2 regions of the Enterococcus durans genome follow, and region 1 is predicted to be linked to the other one. Evidence: a T-box and tRNA genes for the amino acid it is inferred to sense, from the RefSeq annotation. Region 1 holds a T-box; the other holds one or more tRNA genes.
The links. A T-box is a leader RNA that pairs with one kind of tRNA and senses whether it is charged. The one in region 1 lies ahead of tyrS (tyrosine--tRNA ligase), so its partner is inferred to be a tRNA-Tyr.
Positions count from the first base shown of each region.

Region 2: it has a tRNA-Tyr gene. The T-box ahead of tyrS (tyrosine--tRNA ligase) is inferred to sense a tRNA for this amino acid. The anticodon was not compared.

Region 1 covers NZ_CP022930.1:1,316,090-1,323,943, forward strand. Annotated here, with positions in the region: gene dhaK (dihydroxyacetone kinase subunit DhaK) at 1-179, shown strand, start outside; gene dhaL (dihydroxyacetone kinase subunit DhaL) at 194-796, shown strand; gene CJZ72_RS06340 (polysaccharide deacetylase family protein) at 1,479-2,777, opposite strand; T-box leader at 3,099-3,303, shown strand; gene tyrS (tyrosine--tRNA ligase) at 3,408-4,664, shown strand; gene tdc (tyrosine decarboxylase) at 4,956-6,830, shown strand; gene tyrP (tyrosine-tyramine antiporter) at 7,141-7,854, shown strand, end outside.
Region 2 covers NZ_CP022930.1:2,024,326-2,032,179, forward strand. Annotated here, with positions in the region: rRNA gene CJZ72_RS09610 (16S ribosomal RNA) at 1-666, shown strand, start outside; tRNA gene CJZ72_RS09615 (tRNA-Ala) at 744-816, shown strand; rRNA gene CJZ72_RS09620 (23S ribosomal RNA) at 997-3,910, shown strand; rRNA gene rrf (5S ribosomal RNA) at 4,003-4,118, shown strand; tRNA gene CJZ72_RS09630 (tRNA-Asn) at 4,128-4,201, shown strand; tRNA gene CJZ72_RS09635 (tRNA-Ser) at 4,242-4,330, shown strand; tRNA gene CJZ72_RS09640 (tRNA-Glu) at 4,346-4,417, shown strand; tRNA gene CJZ72_RS09645 (tRNA-Val) at 4,432-4,504, shown strand; tRNA gene CJZ72_RS09650 (tRNA-Asp) at 4,514-4,586, shown strand; tRNA gene CJZ72_RS09655 (tRNA-Phe) at 4,621-4,696, shown strand; tRNA gene CJZ72_RS09660 (tRNA-Tyr) at 4,698-4,778, shown strand; tRNA gene CJZ72_RS09665 (tRNA-Trp) at 4,785-4,858, shown strand; tRNA gene CJZ72_RS09670 (tRNA-His) at 4,861-4,933, shown strand; tRNA gene CJZ72_RS09675 (tRNA-Gln) at 4,944-5,015, shown strand; tRNA gene CJZ72_RS09680 (tRNA-Cys) at 5,053-5,123, shown strand; tRNA gene CJZ72_RS09685 (tRNA-Leu) at 5,144-5,228, shown strand; tRNA gene CJZ72_RS09690 (tRNA-His) at 5,290-5,362, shown strand; tRNA gene CJZ72_RS09695 (tRNA-Gln) at 5,372-5,443, shown strand; tRNA gene CJZ72_RS09700 (tRNA-Leu) at 5,453-5,536, shown strand; gene CJZ72_RS09705 (AAA family ATPase) at 5,757-6,260, shown strand; gene CJZ72_RS09710 (nuclear transport factor 2 family protein) at 6,331-6,702, shown strand; gene CJZ72_RS09715 (DUF3923 family protein) at 6,929-7,138, shown strand; gene CJZ72_RS09720 (alpha/beta hydrolase) at 7,646-7,854, opposite strand, start outside.

The DNA of each region.
Region 1 (7,854 bases):
TTTTCATGAATGATGTTTTAGCTTTGTTAGAAGCAGAAAATATAAATGTGACTTTTCATAAAGTCGGGAATCTAATGACTTCTCTGGATATGCAAGGACTTTCTTTGACGATGATCGATTTGAAGGATAAAGACTGGCGAGAAGCATTGATAAGTGACGTACAAACAATTTCTTGGTAAAGGGTGAATGACAAATGGATGTAACGGTAAAAGAGATACAAGAATGGTTGATGGAATTTACAAAAGAAATCAATGAAAACAAAAGTTATCTTAGTGATCTAGATACGCCGATCGGTGACGGTGACCATGGAAATAATATGGGGCGAGGTGTTTCCGCATTTGAAGACTCCTTTAAGAAAGAGGAACCGACAACAATCAGTGACACCTTTAAAGTTCTTTCGATGGCAATGATCTCCAAAGTTGGAGGAGCTTCAGGTCCACTATATGGTTCAGCATTCATGAACATGATGAAAGCGACAAAGGATGTTGACGTCATCAATTCACAAGAGCAATTAGGGAAAATCATCGAAGAAGGTACAAATGGGATACAAGCAAGAGGAAAAGCTGAAGCAGAGGATAAAACAATGCTAGATGTTTGGTTGCCTGTTACGGAAGCATTAAAAAACAATCAGCTAACTGCAGACGTCATCGAAAATGCCAAAGAACATACTAAAAATTTGGTCGCAAAAAAAGGACGTGCTTCTTATTTAGGGGAGCGGGCGATTGGACACATTGATCCAGGAGCAGCTTCTAGTGCAATCTTATTCCAGACATTACTTGATGTGATTCATGAATAGAAAGGGCTATTTATAAACTTTATAAGCCTAACTTTGAACGACAGCATAAACTGTTGCAAAAGTTAGGCTTTTTATCTGCTTTCATGTGTCTACCTAGAGTTTTTTCTGACAGAGATATTTAACAAAACTTGAACAAAGAAAGTGAAAATCGAGAAGAAAGAATCACACTTTAGCATGGGAAAAAAGAATTTTATCCTGTTTAAAATAACGAAATAATCAAAGATGACTTGTGCAAAACAGAGGTGAGACCATTGCTAAAAGTAGCAGTGGTCTCACCTCTGTTTTACTGGTTATTGTCAGGTCAAAACGGTTTTTTTACAACTTTATCTGTGGTGTTCAAAGGCTTGCATCTTCAACAATAAGCCTAAACAGATGAAAAACATGAGAAGCTGTTTTTCTCTGTTTGTTCTTATTGCTTGATGCAGACCAGCCTTTTTACAACCTTATTCACGGTGTTCAAAGAGCTGACCTTCAACAATAAGTCAAAAAATCTCAAAATATGGAAAGCTATTTCGAGATTTTCATCCTTATTGCTCAGGTCAAAACGCTCTTTTCACAACATCTATTCACGGTGTTCAAAGCCCAACTCCTTGAAATAAGTCTGGATTTTTCAAAACATGAGAAGCTGTTTAGAAAAATTCATTCTTATTGTCGGCGGAGCTGAACGGTCTTTTCACAACCTTTATCCTCGATCTTTTTGGTCATACACTTCTTTGACGTTGATAAATTGATCGAGTATTGGATTTTCTCCTTTTAGGTCAGCTGCGAAGCGGATACCGTCAATGTTGATTCTGGCGTTACGGTAGTAGTCAGTTCCTAGTTGTCCCCATGCAGGAGTTGAGGCATCGACATTGCAGAAGATATCAAATCCTTGTTGTTTCAAGTAAGCAAATTTTTGATTTGCTTCAGAATAAGGTTGCCAATCGCTGATGTCAGCACCGAATGGATAGATCAGGATATTTGTTTTGCCTAAAATAGGTGCAACTTCATTTTGCCAACGTTCATTATCTTGTTGGATATCGGCTAAAGAAGCTTGTGTCATATTCAAGTGTCCCCATGTGTGGGAGGCAAAACTCCAACCGTCTTTCTTTAATTGATCGGCAACTTTTTTGGCTGCTTCGATTTCTTTGTTTGTTTTTTCGTTATCGCCATATTCTGATTTTGATGTACGGTAACCTAATACGCCATTATATCCTGTTAAAGCTAATGTTCCTTTGGCGCCTTGATAAGAAAAATCGGGATGTTTTTTAATGAATGAATCGATCAGGGGAACCATATCATAGTCACCAACAGTTTCCTTCTTATTGTCGATATAAATATTCTTGATTTGGTTCTGTTTATCGACAATCAACTTACTTGGAAATCCTGAATTGTCCATGTATTCATAATAGCTGACATCGTCTTGCGAAAGAATTAACGGTTTCTTTCCTTCTGGAAGAGAAACACCTGTAAAGGTCAGTTTTCCATCTGTTCCTTTTTTGACTAATCCATTTAGATTAACAAGAACATAGTTATTTTTATATAGCTGGTCAATGGTTTTATTGAATTCGGAAATAGTGACCATATAATCTTTATACCCTTGTGCTTGCTGGGTATGAAAAGCCTTGGCTGGATCAACGATCAGACTATGAAAGAAGACGTGTGAGATTTTGGCTGGGTCTTCCCATTTTACCAAGGATTCTTTTTCTTTTTTCAAGGTTGCTAACAATTGTTGCGCTTCTTTGGCGTCGTCTTTTTCAAGTAAGGCAATGGCTTCATCATAACGATAACTTGCAGCAAGCTGTTTTGCTTGATCAAGCTGTTTCGTCGTTTGTTTATCTTCAACAGGTTTTGAGCTGCTGCTTGAGTGTTGAGTTGTTTGACTAGTGTTTTCTAATTTATTGTTTGTTGCTGCTTGTGTAACAAAAAAGATACTTACACCTAGAATAATAACAGTGCATACAGAAGTGACAGCCAATATGATTTTTTGTGTATGTTTCATTTTATCGTCCCCTACTACTTTTTGATTTCAAAAACCCCCGTAAGCTTTTCTTAACCTTTTGAAAAACTTCCCATAACCATTGTAACGAATATAGAAACAAGTGTAAAAGAAACTTTTGTTTTTTTTGATTTTTCTCTTGTTTTCTTTAATTAGAGCGCTTTTTATGAGAAGTACTATTTTGTAAAAGTTATAAAGTGAGAGAGGTGAAAATGTTCGGATTTTCGCTGTTTTTATTTCCAAGAAAAACTAAAATAAAAAAATTTTTACTTTTTTGTTGACAAAGAAAAAATGCCGTTCTATGATAGACACATATTAATTAGATAACAGGCAATGATCAAAACGAAGTAGTTATTAAAGCCGATGTTTCAGAAAGCTAGTGGTTGCTGAGAACTAGTACATGCTTTAAAGCGAATTACATTTTAGGAGCCTATGGCAGTGATGCCACGCGACAGCGTTAAATGTTCGAGTGATATGTTTTACTACAAAACATATAAAATGGGTGGTACCGCGAAATTTCGTCCCTTGGTTAAGATTAACCAAGGGATTTTTTGTCGTTTCCACTTAGTAGTACAAATGAAGCATGCTAGCAGGTTCCTGCTTTCATAAAAAAATTATACGGAGGGCATTAAAATGAATATTATCGATGAATTAACTTGGCGCGACGCCATTAATCAACAAACGAACGAAGAAAGACTTCGTGAACTCGTTGACGAAAAGAGTATCTCACTTTATTGCGGCGTTGATCCAACTGGAGATTCTATGCACATCGGACACTTGATCCCATTTATGATGATGAAAAGATTTCAATTGGCGGGCCATCATCCATATATTCTTATTGGTGGCGGAACAGGAACGATTGGTGATCCAAGTGGACGCAAGACAGAACGAGTGTTACAAACAATGGAACAAGTGCAACATAACGTAGATGCACTATCAAATCAAATGAGAAAATTGTTCGGAAAAGATGCAAATATTACATTTGTGAATAACTACGATTGGTTATCAAAAATCTCATTACTTGAATTTTTGAGAGATTACGGTAAAAACTTCAACATCAATACGATGTTGGCAAAAGATATCGTCGCAAGTCGTTTGGAAGTAGGTATCTCATTTACAGAGTTTACTTACCAAATCCTGCAATCAATCGACTTCTTACATTTACACAAAACATTCGATGTTCAATTACAGATCGGTGGGGCCGACCAATGGGGCAACATCACAGCTGGATTGGACTTAATCCGTAAATTAGAAGGGCCAGAGGCAGAAGCGTTCGGTTTAACGATTCCGTTGATGCTTAAAGCAGATGGAACTAAATTTGGTAAAACTGCAGGTGGCGCAATCTGGCTTGATCCTGAAAAAACATCCCCATTTGAATTCTACCAATTCTGGTTGAACCAAGATGATCGTGATGTAGTGAAATACTTGAAATTCTTTACTTTCTTGACACAAGAAGAAATCGCTGAACTAGCGAAAAAAGTAGAGACTGAACCTGAAAAACGTGAAGCACAACGCCGCTTAGCAGAAGAAGTGACGAGATTCGTGCATAGTGAAGAAGACTTGAAAGAAGCGCAAAAAATAACAGATGCATTGTTCTCTGGAAATATCAAAGAATTAAATGCAGCTGAAATTGCACAAGGGTTTGGAAAAATGCCAAACGTAGAAATTTCAAGCAATCCTGAAAATATCGTGGAACTACTTGTTTCCACAAAAATTGAACCATCAAAACGCCAAGCGCGTGAAGATGTTTCAAACGGAGCTATTAGTATTAACGGTGACCGCGTTACCGATTTAAATTTTGTCATAAATCCATCTGATGCATTCGATGGTAAGTTTGTGGTTATTCGAAAAGGTAAGAAAAACTACTTTTTGGCCAAAGTAGTTGATTAGAATTTAGTAAATTTTTGCCTTGAAAAAGGTTAAGACTATTACAAGATTCCAATTTTGAAACCCATCCTAAAAAGGAAACGCTGGTTGTCGTTAATACAATCCTTGCGAGGGAATTTACTTTTGTAAATTCCCTCGTTTTTTTTAATTTTTTTAAATGTGTAAACAATTTAGACAATTGGCGTTTATGAAATTTCTATTAGAAAAACGATTGTGATTTAGTTTACAGAAATAAAAAACAGGTGTAATGTGGGTCTCGACAAAATTTAAATATTTTTTTTAGGAGGGTTTCACATGGAATCATTGTCAAATGATCTAAACCTTAACGCCCTATTTATCGGGGACAAAGCTGAGAACGGCCAAATCTATAAAGCTTTGTTAAACGATTTAGTGGACGAACACTTAGGATGGCGTCAAAACTACATGCCTCAGGACATGCCTATCATTACGCCAGAAGAAAAAAGCAGTGCAAGTTTTGAACACACTGTGAACCGCACGAAAGATGTTTTATCAGAAATTTCAGCACGTATGCGTACTCATTCCGTACCATGGCATAATGCCGGTCGCTACTGGGGCCACATGAACTCTGAAACATTAATGCCATCTTTACTAGCGTATAATTTCGCAATGTTATGGAATGGTAATAACGTCGCTTACGAGTCTTCTCCAGCAACAAGTCAAATGGAAGAAGAAGTAGGATTAGAATTTGCAAAATTAATGAGCTATAAAGATGGCTGGGGACACATTGTTGCCGATGGCTCTTTAGCAAACTTAGAAGGACTTTGGTATGCACGTAATATCAAATCTTTACCTCTTGCGATGCAAGAAGTAACACCTGAATTAGTTGCTGGTAAAAGTGATTGGGAATTAATGAACATGTCTACAAAAGAAATCATGGACTTGTTAGATAGTGTTCCAGATAAAATTGATGACATCAAAGCACATTCTGCACGAAGCGGGAAAAACTTACAAAAATTAGGAAAATGGTTAGTACCACAAACAAAACACTATTCATGGCTAAAAGCTGCCGACATTATCGGTGTTGGTTTAGACCAAGTTATCCCTGTACCAGTTGATCACAACTATCGCATGGATATCAACGAACTTGAAAAAATCGTTCGTGGTTTAGCAGCTGAAAAAACACCAATCTTGGGTGTTGTCGGTGTAGTTGGTTCAACCGAAGAAGGAGCAATCGACGGAATCGATAAGATCGTTGAATTGCGTCGCGTACTAGAAAAAGACGGTATTTATTTCTACTTGCATGTAGATGCTGCTTATGGCGGTTATGGCCGTGCGATTTTCTTAGACGAAGACAACAACTTCATTCCTTTTGAAGAATTGAAAGACGTACATTTCAAACATAACGTCTTCACAGAAAACAAAAATTATATTTTAGAAGAAGTTCACAGTGCATATAAAGCAATCGAAGAAGCTGAATCTGTAACGATCGACCCACATAAAATGGGGTATGTTCCTTACTCAGCCGGCGGTATCGTTATCAAAGACGTACGCATGAGAGATGTGATCTCTTACTTTGCAACATACGTATTTGAAAAAGGTGCAGATATTCCTGCTTTACTAGGTGCATATATCTTAGAAGGTTCAAAAGCTGGTGCGACAGCTGCTAGTGTTTGGGCTGCTCACCATGTATTGCCTTTAAACGTAACTGGTTATGGTAAATTGATGGGTGCTTCAATCGAAGGGGCACATCGATTCTATAACTTCTTGAATAACTTATCATTCAAAGTTGGCGATAAAGAAATCGAAGTACACCCATTGACATATCCAGATTTCAATATGGTTGACTATGTATTCAAGGAAAAAGGTAACGACGATTTAGTTGCAATGAATAAATTGAACCATGATGTGTATGACTATTCTTCATATGTCAAAGGAAGCATCTATGGAAATGAATTCTTGACATCACATACAGACTTTGCCATCCCAGATTACGGAAATAGTCCATTACAATTTGTAAATCAATTAGGATTTTCTGATGAAGAATGGAACCGTGCTGGTAAAGTAACTGTCTTGCGTGCAAGTGTTATGACACCATACATGAATAAAGAAGAACATTTTGAAGAATATGCTGAAAAAATCAAAGCAGCTCTTCAAGAAAAATTGGAAAAAATCTACGCAGATCAATTATTAGCAAGCGAAGCAAAATAATCGAATAAGGTGGCTCTGATTCCGTCTGAAAAAGACGGGGTCAGCTACCTTTTGTTTTGAGATTGTCTTTGAAGAAAATCGCTTCAAGCAATAAGTTCAAAACAGCTGAGGTTGTGGAAATAATTGAAATTGACTAGAAAAAAAGCATTGCTTTTTTATTTTTTGATGCGCGCTGAAGTTCGATTTATCAAATACCTTTGTACGTTATAACAATTTTTAATCAAGCAACCTCTTTGCTTTCGGTTATTGCGACTTGCGATTACTTTGAAGACACCGTTTTTTATCCAAAAAAACAAGGAGAGTGTCAAAAGTGAGTAAATCACAAGTAAGTAAAATGGGTCTAGGGACCTTTGTCGGTCTGACGATGGCGTTATGTGCGACAGTTCGGAGTATTCCGACGTTAGCTGCAGTTGGTTGGACATTGATTTTTTATTCGATTTTTGCAGTGTTATTCTTTGCTGGTCCTATTTCAATGGTTTCCGGTGAACTTTCAACGATGTTACCTCAAGAAGGTGGCCCACAATTATGGGTAAAAACAGCGCTAGGAAGTAAATGGGGATTTGTAGTTGCATGGCTACTATGGGTGCAAATGTTCCCAGGGATGGTCATGGTTGCTTCAACATTAGGCCCATTACTAGGAAATACTTTTGGAAATGTGGAACTTGGCAATAATCATTTATTTGTATTAGCTTGTATTTTAGTTATTTATTGGATTATCACTATTTTGAATTTGAAGTTTGATATGGCCAAAGTTGGTGGGAATATCGGTGTCTGGTTAGGCGTATATATCCCAGTTGTGATCATGTTTGTTTTAGGCTTGTTTGCAGCATTCAAAGTTGGTTTGGTATCAAATGGCTATTTAGGTGACTTCTCTTGGTCAAAAGCTTTTCCAGACTTACAACACAGTGAGTCATTGAAATATCTTGCAGGTATCACATTTATTTTTGTAGGTATTGAAATGAGTTCTGTTTATATGCCACGCTTAAAAGATGCTACAAAGAACTATACAAAAGGTGTCTTTATT
Region 2 (7,854 bases), 710 kb from region 1:
ACTCCGCCTGGGGAGTACGACCGCAAGGTTGAAACTCAAAGGAATTGACGGGGGCCCGCACAAGCGGTGGAGCATGTGGTTTAATTCGAAGCAACGCGAAGAACCTTACCAGGTCTTGACATCCTTTGACCACTCTAGAGATAGAGCTTCCCCTTCGGGGGCAAAGTGACAGGTGGTGCATGGTTGTCGTCAGCTCGTGTCGTGAGATGTTGGGTTAAGTCCCGCAACGAGCGCAACCCTTATTGTTAGTTGCCATCATTTAGTTGGGCACTCTAGCAAGACTGCCGGTGACAAACCGGAGGAAGGTGGGGATGACGTCAAATCATCATGCCCCTTATGACCTGGGCTACACACGTGCTACAATGGGAAGTACAACGAGTCGCGAAGTCGCGAGGCTAAGCTAATCTCTTAAAGCTTCTCTCAGTTCGGATTGTAGGCTGCAACTCGCCTACATGAAGCCGGAATCGCTAGTAATCGCGGATCAGCACGCCGCGGTGAATACGTTCCCGGGCCTTGTACACACCGCCCGTCACACCACGAGAGTTTGTAACACCCGAAGTCGGTGAGGTAACCTTTTGGAGCCAGCCGCCTAAGGTGGGATAGATGATTGGGGTGAAGTCGTAACAAGGTAGCCGTATCGGAAGGTGCGGCTGGATCACCTCCTTTCTAAGGAATATTACGGAGACTACACTGGTTGTTTTATACTTTGTTCAGTTTTGAGAGGTCTACTCAAAATTTAGATCGGGGCCTTAGCTCAGCTGGGAGAGCGCCTGCTTTGCACGCAGGAGGTCAGCGGTTCGATCCCGCTAGGCTCCATTAACAACGTATGTTGTTAAATTATTTTGTTCATTGAAAACTGGATATTTGAAGTAAATTAAGTAATACAAACCGAGAACACCGCGTTGAATGAGTTTTTTAATAAGTTCAATTGCTTATTTTCTTGATCGGACTTCTATCGCTAGAAGAAAGATCAAAACCCAACCGCAAGGTTGATAAGGTTAAGTGAATAAGGGCGCACGGTGGATGCCTTGGCACTAGGAGCCGATGAAGGACGGGACTAACACCGATATGCTTTGGGGAGCTGTACGTAAGCTATGATCCAGAGATTTCCGAATGGGGAAACCCAACATCTTTTATAGGATGTTACGTTTGCGTGAATACATAGCGCATTCGAGGTAGACGCAGAGAACTGAAACATCTAAGTACCTGCAGGAAGAGAAAGAAAATTCGATTCCCTGAGTAGCGGCGAGCGAAACGGGAAAAGCCCAAACCAATGAGCTTGCTCATTGGGGTTGTAGGACTCCAATATGGTAGTTCTTTCAGATAATCGAATGACTTGGAAAAGTCAGTCAAAGAGGGTAAAAACCCCGTAGATGAAATTTGGAAGGCACCTAGGAGGATCCTGAGTACGGCGGAACACGAGGAATTCCGTCGGAATCCGGGAGGACCATCTCCCAAGGCTAAATACTCCCTAGTGACCGATAGTGAACCAGTACCGTGAGGGAAAGGTGAAAAGCACCCCGGAAGGGGAGTGAAATAGAACCTGAAACCGTGTGCCTACAACAAGTCAAAGCCCGTTAATGGGTGATGGCGTGCCTTTTGTAGAATGAACCGGCGAGTTACGATTGCATGCGAGGTTAAGTCGAAGAGACGGAGCCGCAGCGAAAGCGAGTCTGAATAGGGCGTTTGAGTATGTAGTCGTAGACCCGAAACCATGTGATCTACCCATGTCCAGGTTGAAGGTGCGGTAAAACGCACTGGAGGACCGAACCCACGTACGTTGAAAAGTGCGGGGATGAGGTGTGGGTAGCGGAGAAATTCCAAACGAACTTGGAGATAGCTGGTTCTCTCCGAAATAGCTTTAGGGCTAGCCTCGGATTTGAGAATGATGGAGGTAGAGCACTGTTTGGACTAGGGGCCCATCTCGGGTTACCGAATTCAGATAAACTCCGAATGCCATTCATTCATATCCGGGAGTCAGACTGTGAGTGATAAGATCCATAGTCGAAAGGGAAACAGCCCAGACCACCAGCTAAGGTCCCAAAATATATGTTAAGTGGAAAAGGATGTGGGGTTGCACAGACAACTAGGATGTTGGCTCAGAAGCAGCCACCATTTAAAGAGTGCGTAATAGCTCACTAGTCGAGTGACCCTGCGCCGAAAATGTACCGGGGCTAAACATATTACCGAAGCTGTGGAGTACACCATGAGGTGTATTGGTAGGAGAGCGTTCTAAGGGCGTTGAAGGCAGATCGTGAGGACTGCTGGAGCGCTTAGAAGTGAGAATGCCGGTATGAGTAGCGAAAGACAGGTGAGAATCCTGTCCACCGAATGACTAAGGTTTCCTGGGGAAGGCTCGTCCGCCCAGGGTTAGTCGGGACCTAAGCCGAGGCCGACAGGCGTAGGCGATGGACAACAGGTTGATATTCCTGTACTCGTTGTTTTTGTTTGAGCAATGGAGGGACGCAGGAGGCTAAGGAATGCAGACGATTGGAAATGTCTGTCCAAGCAGTAAGTCTTGATAGGAGTCAAATGCTTCTGTCTACACGGATAAGCTGTGATGGGGAGGGAAATAATAGTACCGAAGTTCCTGATGTCACACTGCCAAGAAAAGCTTCTAGTGAGAAAACAATGACCCGTACCGCAAACCGACACAGGTAGTCGAGGAGAGAATCCTAAGGTGAGCGAGAGAACTCTCGTTAAGGAACTCGGCAAAATGACCCCGTAACTTCGGGAGAAGGGGTGCTGATCTTCGATCAGCCGCAGTGAATAGGCCCAAGCGACTGTTTATCAAAAACACAGGTCTCTGCAAAATCGTAAGATGAAGTATAGGGGCTGACGCCTGCCCGGTGCTGGAAGGTTAAGAGGAGTGCTTAGCGTAAGCGAAGGTACGAATTGAAGCCCCAGTAAACGGCGGCCGTAACTATAACGGTCCTAAGGTAGCGAAATTCCTTGTCGGGTAAGTTCCGACCCGCACGAAAGGCGTAACGATTTGGGCACTGTCTCAACGAGAGACTCGGTGAAATTTTAGTACCTGTGAAGATGCAGGTTACCCGCGACAGGACGGAAAGACCCCATGGAGCTTTACTGTAGTTTGATATTGAGTGTCTGTACCGCATGTACAGGATAGGTAGGAGCCGTAGAAATCGGAACGCTAGTTTCGATGGAGGCGCTGGTGGGATACTACCCCTGCGTTATGGCCACTCTAACCCGCACCACTAATCGTGGTGGGAGACAGTGTCAGATGGGCAGTTTGACTGGGGCGGTCGCCTCCTAAAAGGTAACGGAGGCGCCCAAAGGTTCCCTCAGAATGGTTGGAAATCATTCGAAGAGTGTAAAGGCAGAAGGGAGCTTGACTGCGAGACCAACAAGTCGAGCAGGGACGAAAGTCGGGCTTAGTGATCCGGTGGTTCCGCATGGAAGGGCCATCGCTCAACGGATAAAAGCTACCCTGGGGATAACAGGCTTATCTCCCCCAAGAGTCCACATCGACGGGGAGGTTTGGCACCTCGATGTCGGCTCGTCGCATCCTGGGGCTGTAGTCGGTCCCAAGGGTTGGGCTGTTCGCCCATTAAAGCGGCACGCGAGCTGGGTTCAGAACGTCGTGAGACAGTTCGGTCCCTATCCGTCGCGGGCGTTGGAAATTTGAGAGGAGCTGTCCTTAGTACGAGAGGACCGGGATGGACTTACCGCTGGTGTACCAGTTGTTCTGCCAAGGGCATTGCTGGGTAGCTATGTAGGGAAGGGATAAACGCTGAAAGCATCTAAGTGTGAAGCCCACCTCAAGATGAGATTTCCCATTTCTTTAAGAAAGTAAGATCCCTGAGAGATGATCAGGTAGATAGGTCAGGAGTGGAAGGCCAGTGATGGTTGGAGCGGACTGATACTAATCGATCGAGGACTTAACCAAATGGTTAAAAGAAAAGAACTCGGACATTACTTAAACTTCAAATCCAGTTTTGAGTGAGCAAAATGCAAACTCAATAAAAGATAACACCACAGTGTGGTGGCGATAGCGAGAAGGATACACCTGTAACCATGCCGAACACAGAAGTTAAGCTTCTTAGCGCCGATTGTAGTGAGGGGTTGCCCCTTGTGAGAGTAGGACGTCGCCACGCTGGTAATATTCCGGCATAGCTCAGTTGGTAGTAGCGCATGACTGTTAATCATGATGTCGTAGGTTCGAGTCCTACTGCCGGAGTTCTCATTTATGAGAAAGAGTAATGAGCTTCTTTCACTCGGGAGAGTTGTCCGAGAGGCCGAAGGAGCATGATTGGAAATCATGTAGATGGTTTATACTGTCTCAAGGGTTCGAATCCCTTACTCTCCGTAATAGAATTATCCTGGCCCGTTGGTCAAGCGGTTAAGACACCGCCCTTTCACGGCGGTAACACGGGTTCGAGTCCCGTACGGGTCATTAATTGAAAATATGGAGGTTTAGCTCAGCTGGGAGAGCATCTGCCTTACAAGCAGAGGGTCAGCGGTTCGATCCCGTTAACCTCCATAATGAATTGGTTCCGTGGTGTAGGGGTTAACATGCCTGCCTGTCACGCAGGAGATCGCGGGTTCGATTCCCGTCGGAACCGTCATTCTTTTTCAATTAATACATTTTTAAATATTGGCGCGGTAGCTCAGTTGGTAGAGCAACGGATTGAAGCTCCGTGTGTCGGCAGTTCGATTCTGTCCCGCGCCACCATGGAGGAGTAGCGAAGTGGCTAAACGCGACGGACTGTAAATCCGTTCCTTAGGGTTCAGTGGTTCGAATCCACTCTCCTCCATTTAATAGGGGCATAGTTTAAAGGTAGAACAGCGGTCTCCAAAACCGTTAGTGTGGGTTCAATTCCTGCTGCCCCTGCCATGGCGATTGTGGCGAAGTGGTTAACGCACCGGATTGTGGCTCCGGCATTCGTGGGTTCGATTCCCATCATTCGCCCTTCTTTTCTTGGGGTATAGCCAAGCGGTAAGGCAAGGGACTTTGACTCCCTCATGCGTTGGTTCGAATCCAGCTACCCCAGTTCTATAATTTACTTTATAGACTGATAATAGTATAATGGCGGTATAGCCAAGTGGTAAGGCAGAGGTCTGCAAAACCTTCATCACCGGTTCAAATCCGGTTACCGCCTTAGTACTAATAAATCAACTTGCCGGCGTGGCGGAATTGGCAGACGCGCTGGACTCAAAATCCAGTGCCCGTTGAGGGCGTGCCGGTTCGACCCCGGCCGCCGGTATTGACTAAGATGAACCCATCTTAGTTTTTTATTGAGAAATAAAATAACATATCTTATTATGGCGAATGTGGCGAAGTGGTTAACGCACCGGATTGTGGCTCCGGCATTCGTGGGTTCGATTCCCATCATTCGCCCTTCTTTTTTGGGGTATAGCCAAGCGGTAAGGCAAGGGACTTTGACTCCCTCATGCGTTGGTTCGAATCCAGCTACCCCAGTTTTATCACGCCGGCGTGGCGGAATTGGCAGACGCGCTGGACTCAAAATCCAGTGATCTCACGATCGTGCCGGTTCGACCCCGGCCGCCGGTATCCTAACCCAAACGTAGTTTTACGTTTGGGTTTTCTTTTTGTTTCTAGGAAAAGTAATGGCACACTGACATATTCTTATGTTAGTGTTTTTTTGTTTGAAAAAAATAGGAGAATACATTTTCACTCAATGGAAACCTCTTTTGTCAAAAATATGTGTCTCTTTCATATTATGCTATATTTATTTGTGAAAACAAATGAACGTGTTAATAGGAGAAGACATATGAGTAAGTTGATTATTTTAAGAGGAAACTCTGGTAGTGGCAAAACAACTACTGCTAAGGCTATACAAAATTATTTTCCACGTGGAAAAGTGATGCTCATTTCTCAAGATGAGATCCGTTTAGGTATTTTAAATGTCAAAGATCGTAAAGAGAATCCGACTGCTGATTTAATTCGACTGATTGCTGAATTTGGATATGATAAATTTGATGTAGTGATTGTTGAAGGTATTCTTGGTTCTCACATTTACAAAGAGATTTTTGAACACTTATGTCGTTTTTTTGATGAGGTATACACTTACTACTATGATATTTCATTTGAAGAAACTGTGGCACGTCATGGACAACGAGAAAAAGCAAAAGAATTTGGTGCTGAGCGTATGAAAAAATGGTGGGTGGAAAAAGATGTATTAAATTTCTCAAATGAAATGTTGATCACGTCAGAAATGACTCAAGAACAAGTGGTCCAAATGATTATCTCTGATATGAATGAAAACGGTTTATGATTTCTTTGATGCAAGTCTTTATTTTTCACCTTTTTATAGATACTACAATTGATTTCTAAGGAGAAGTATTATGGACAAAAGAAAAATGATTCAAAACTATTTTCACTCATGGATCACAAGAGACTTTTCCAAAATACCTGAATACTTTCATCAAGATATCGTGTATAGAGAATGTTACGGGCCAGTATATCATGGTATGGATGAAATCAGTAGTTGGCTTTGTCATATGCGAACAAAACAAAGGGTTATTGCATGGCACATCTATCGGATACTTGATGTTTTAGATGATATTTTTGTGGTGGAGTGGTACTTTTATGCTGAAGAGACAGCAAAATACAGTTTCTATGGTGTTTCAATCATAGAATTTGATGGAGGTATGATCATCTCGATTAGTGAATACGAACAAAAGCATGAAACGTATAGACCGTATGAAGAAACGTAATTCCTTTGTATTGAATAGTATATTTTTTAAGCGTTTTCTCTATCGATGAGGTTTTCTATTTTTCACTTTCTTTTGAGAAGAGGAAAGCGAGTTGAGAAATCTATGTTAGTATTGATTCATGGAAATGGTAAACGATGTTTAGAAGCTGAAATTAGAAGAAGCGTATTTTATTTCAATTCCAATCATTCTTTATGCGTTTCTACTACTATTCAGAGGAGTGGAAAATATGAAGTTGTGGAAGGTTGTTAATATTTTAGAATTAGTCATTTTTGTTGTGGGTATTTTATTCTTGTGGTTTAGAAAAGTCGATGGTAGCGGAGTTGTCAATACAACAAATAATAAAATGGTTTCTATAGCTATGCTGGTTATTTTCTTTATTATTCTTGCAATCATCCAATTGATTTGGTTTAGAGCTCTTAAAAAGAGAAGTCTGTGAATCATCATTTTATAAATGAATTGCCTGATTTTTAATTTGGTTATGCGGAATTGCAGTGTTTCATCGAGAATTGATTCTCTAAGGGTCACTATTTTGGTCGTGTCAGAAGATAACTCATGTTTGGAATCGTTTTTTGAGTATCAGAAGTAGATTCACCGCCTAGTTTAGACTGATAGTTTGATTGCTCAACTCTAAATAATGAAATGCAAAAAAGAAGGAGCGTGGGACAAAAGTAAGAAACACTTTTGTCTCATTCTTTAAAAACGAATAAACGGTGGGAGCAGAAGCAACTCCTTCTTAAATAAGCCGAAATTCACAAAAATTCGAAAAGCAATTTTCGTGAATTTCTTCTTATTTCTCAGAGTTAAACACTTCTGTCCCAGCCTCTAAACGTGTTAATAAATTAGTAGGTTGCTTGACTTAACATCAAAAGAATCCGCCAGAAGAAAACAGGGTTAGTTGTTTTTCTTCTGGCGGATCATTCTTAGTAAGTTCCTATTCTAGGGATCAACTATTTTTATCTAGCCACTCTTTAGCAATGGTTAACTCTTCCATCGTCAATTGATGTCCTGTATTTGTGTTGGTTACGGTCAATTGGGCATGACGAGTTTCAAATTCGTTGATTAAAGCAGAAATAGCTGTGGAAGAGACAATAGGATCGTCTTCACTGTAGGAAAGCCAGATTTTTTTGTCCGCCAATGAAAAGGTTTGCTGAT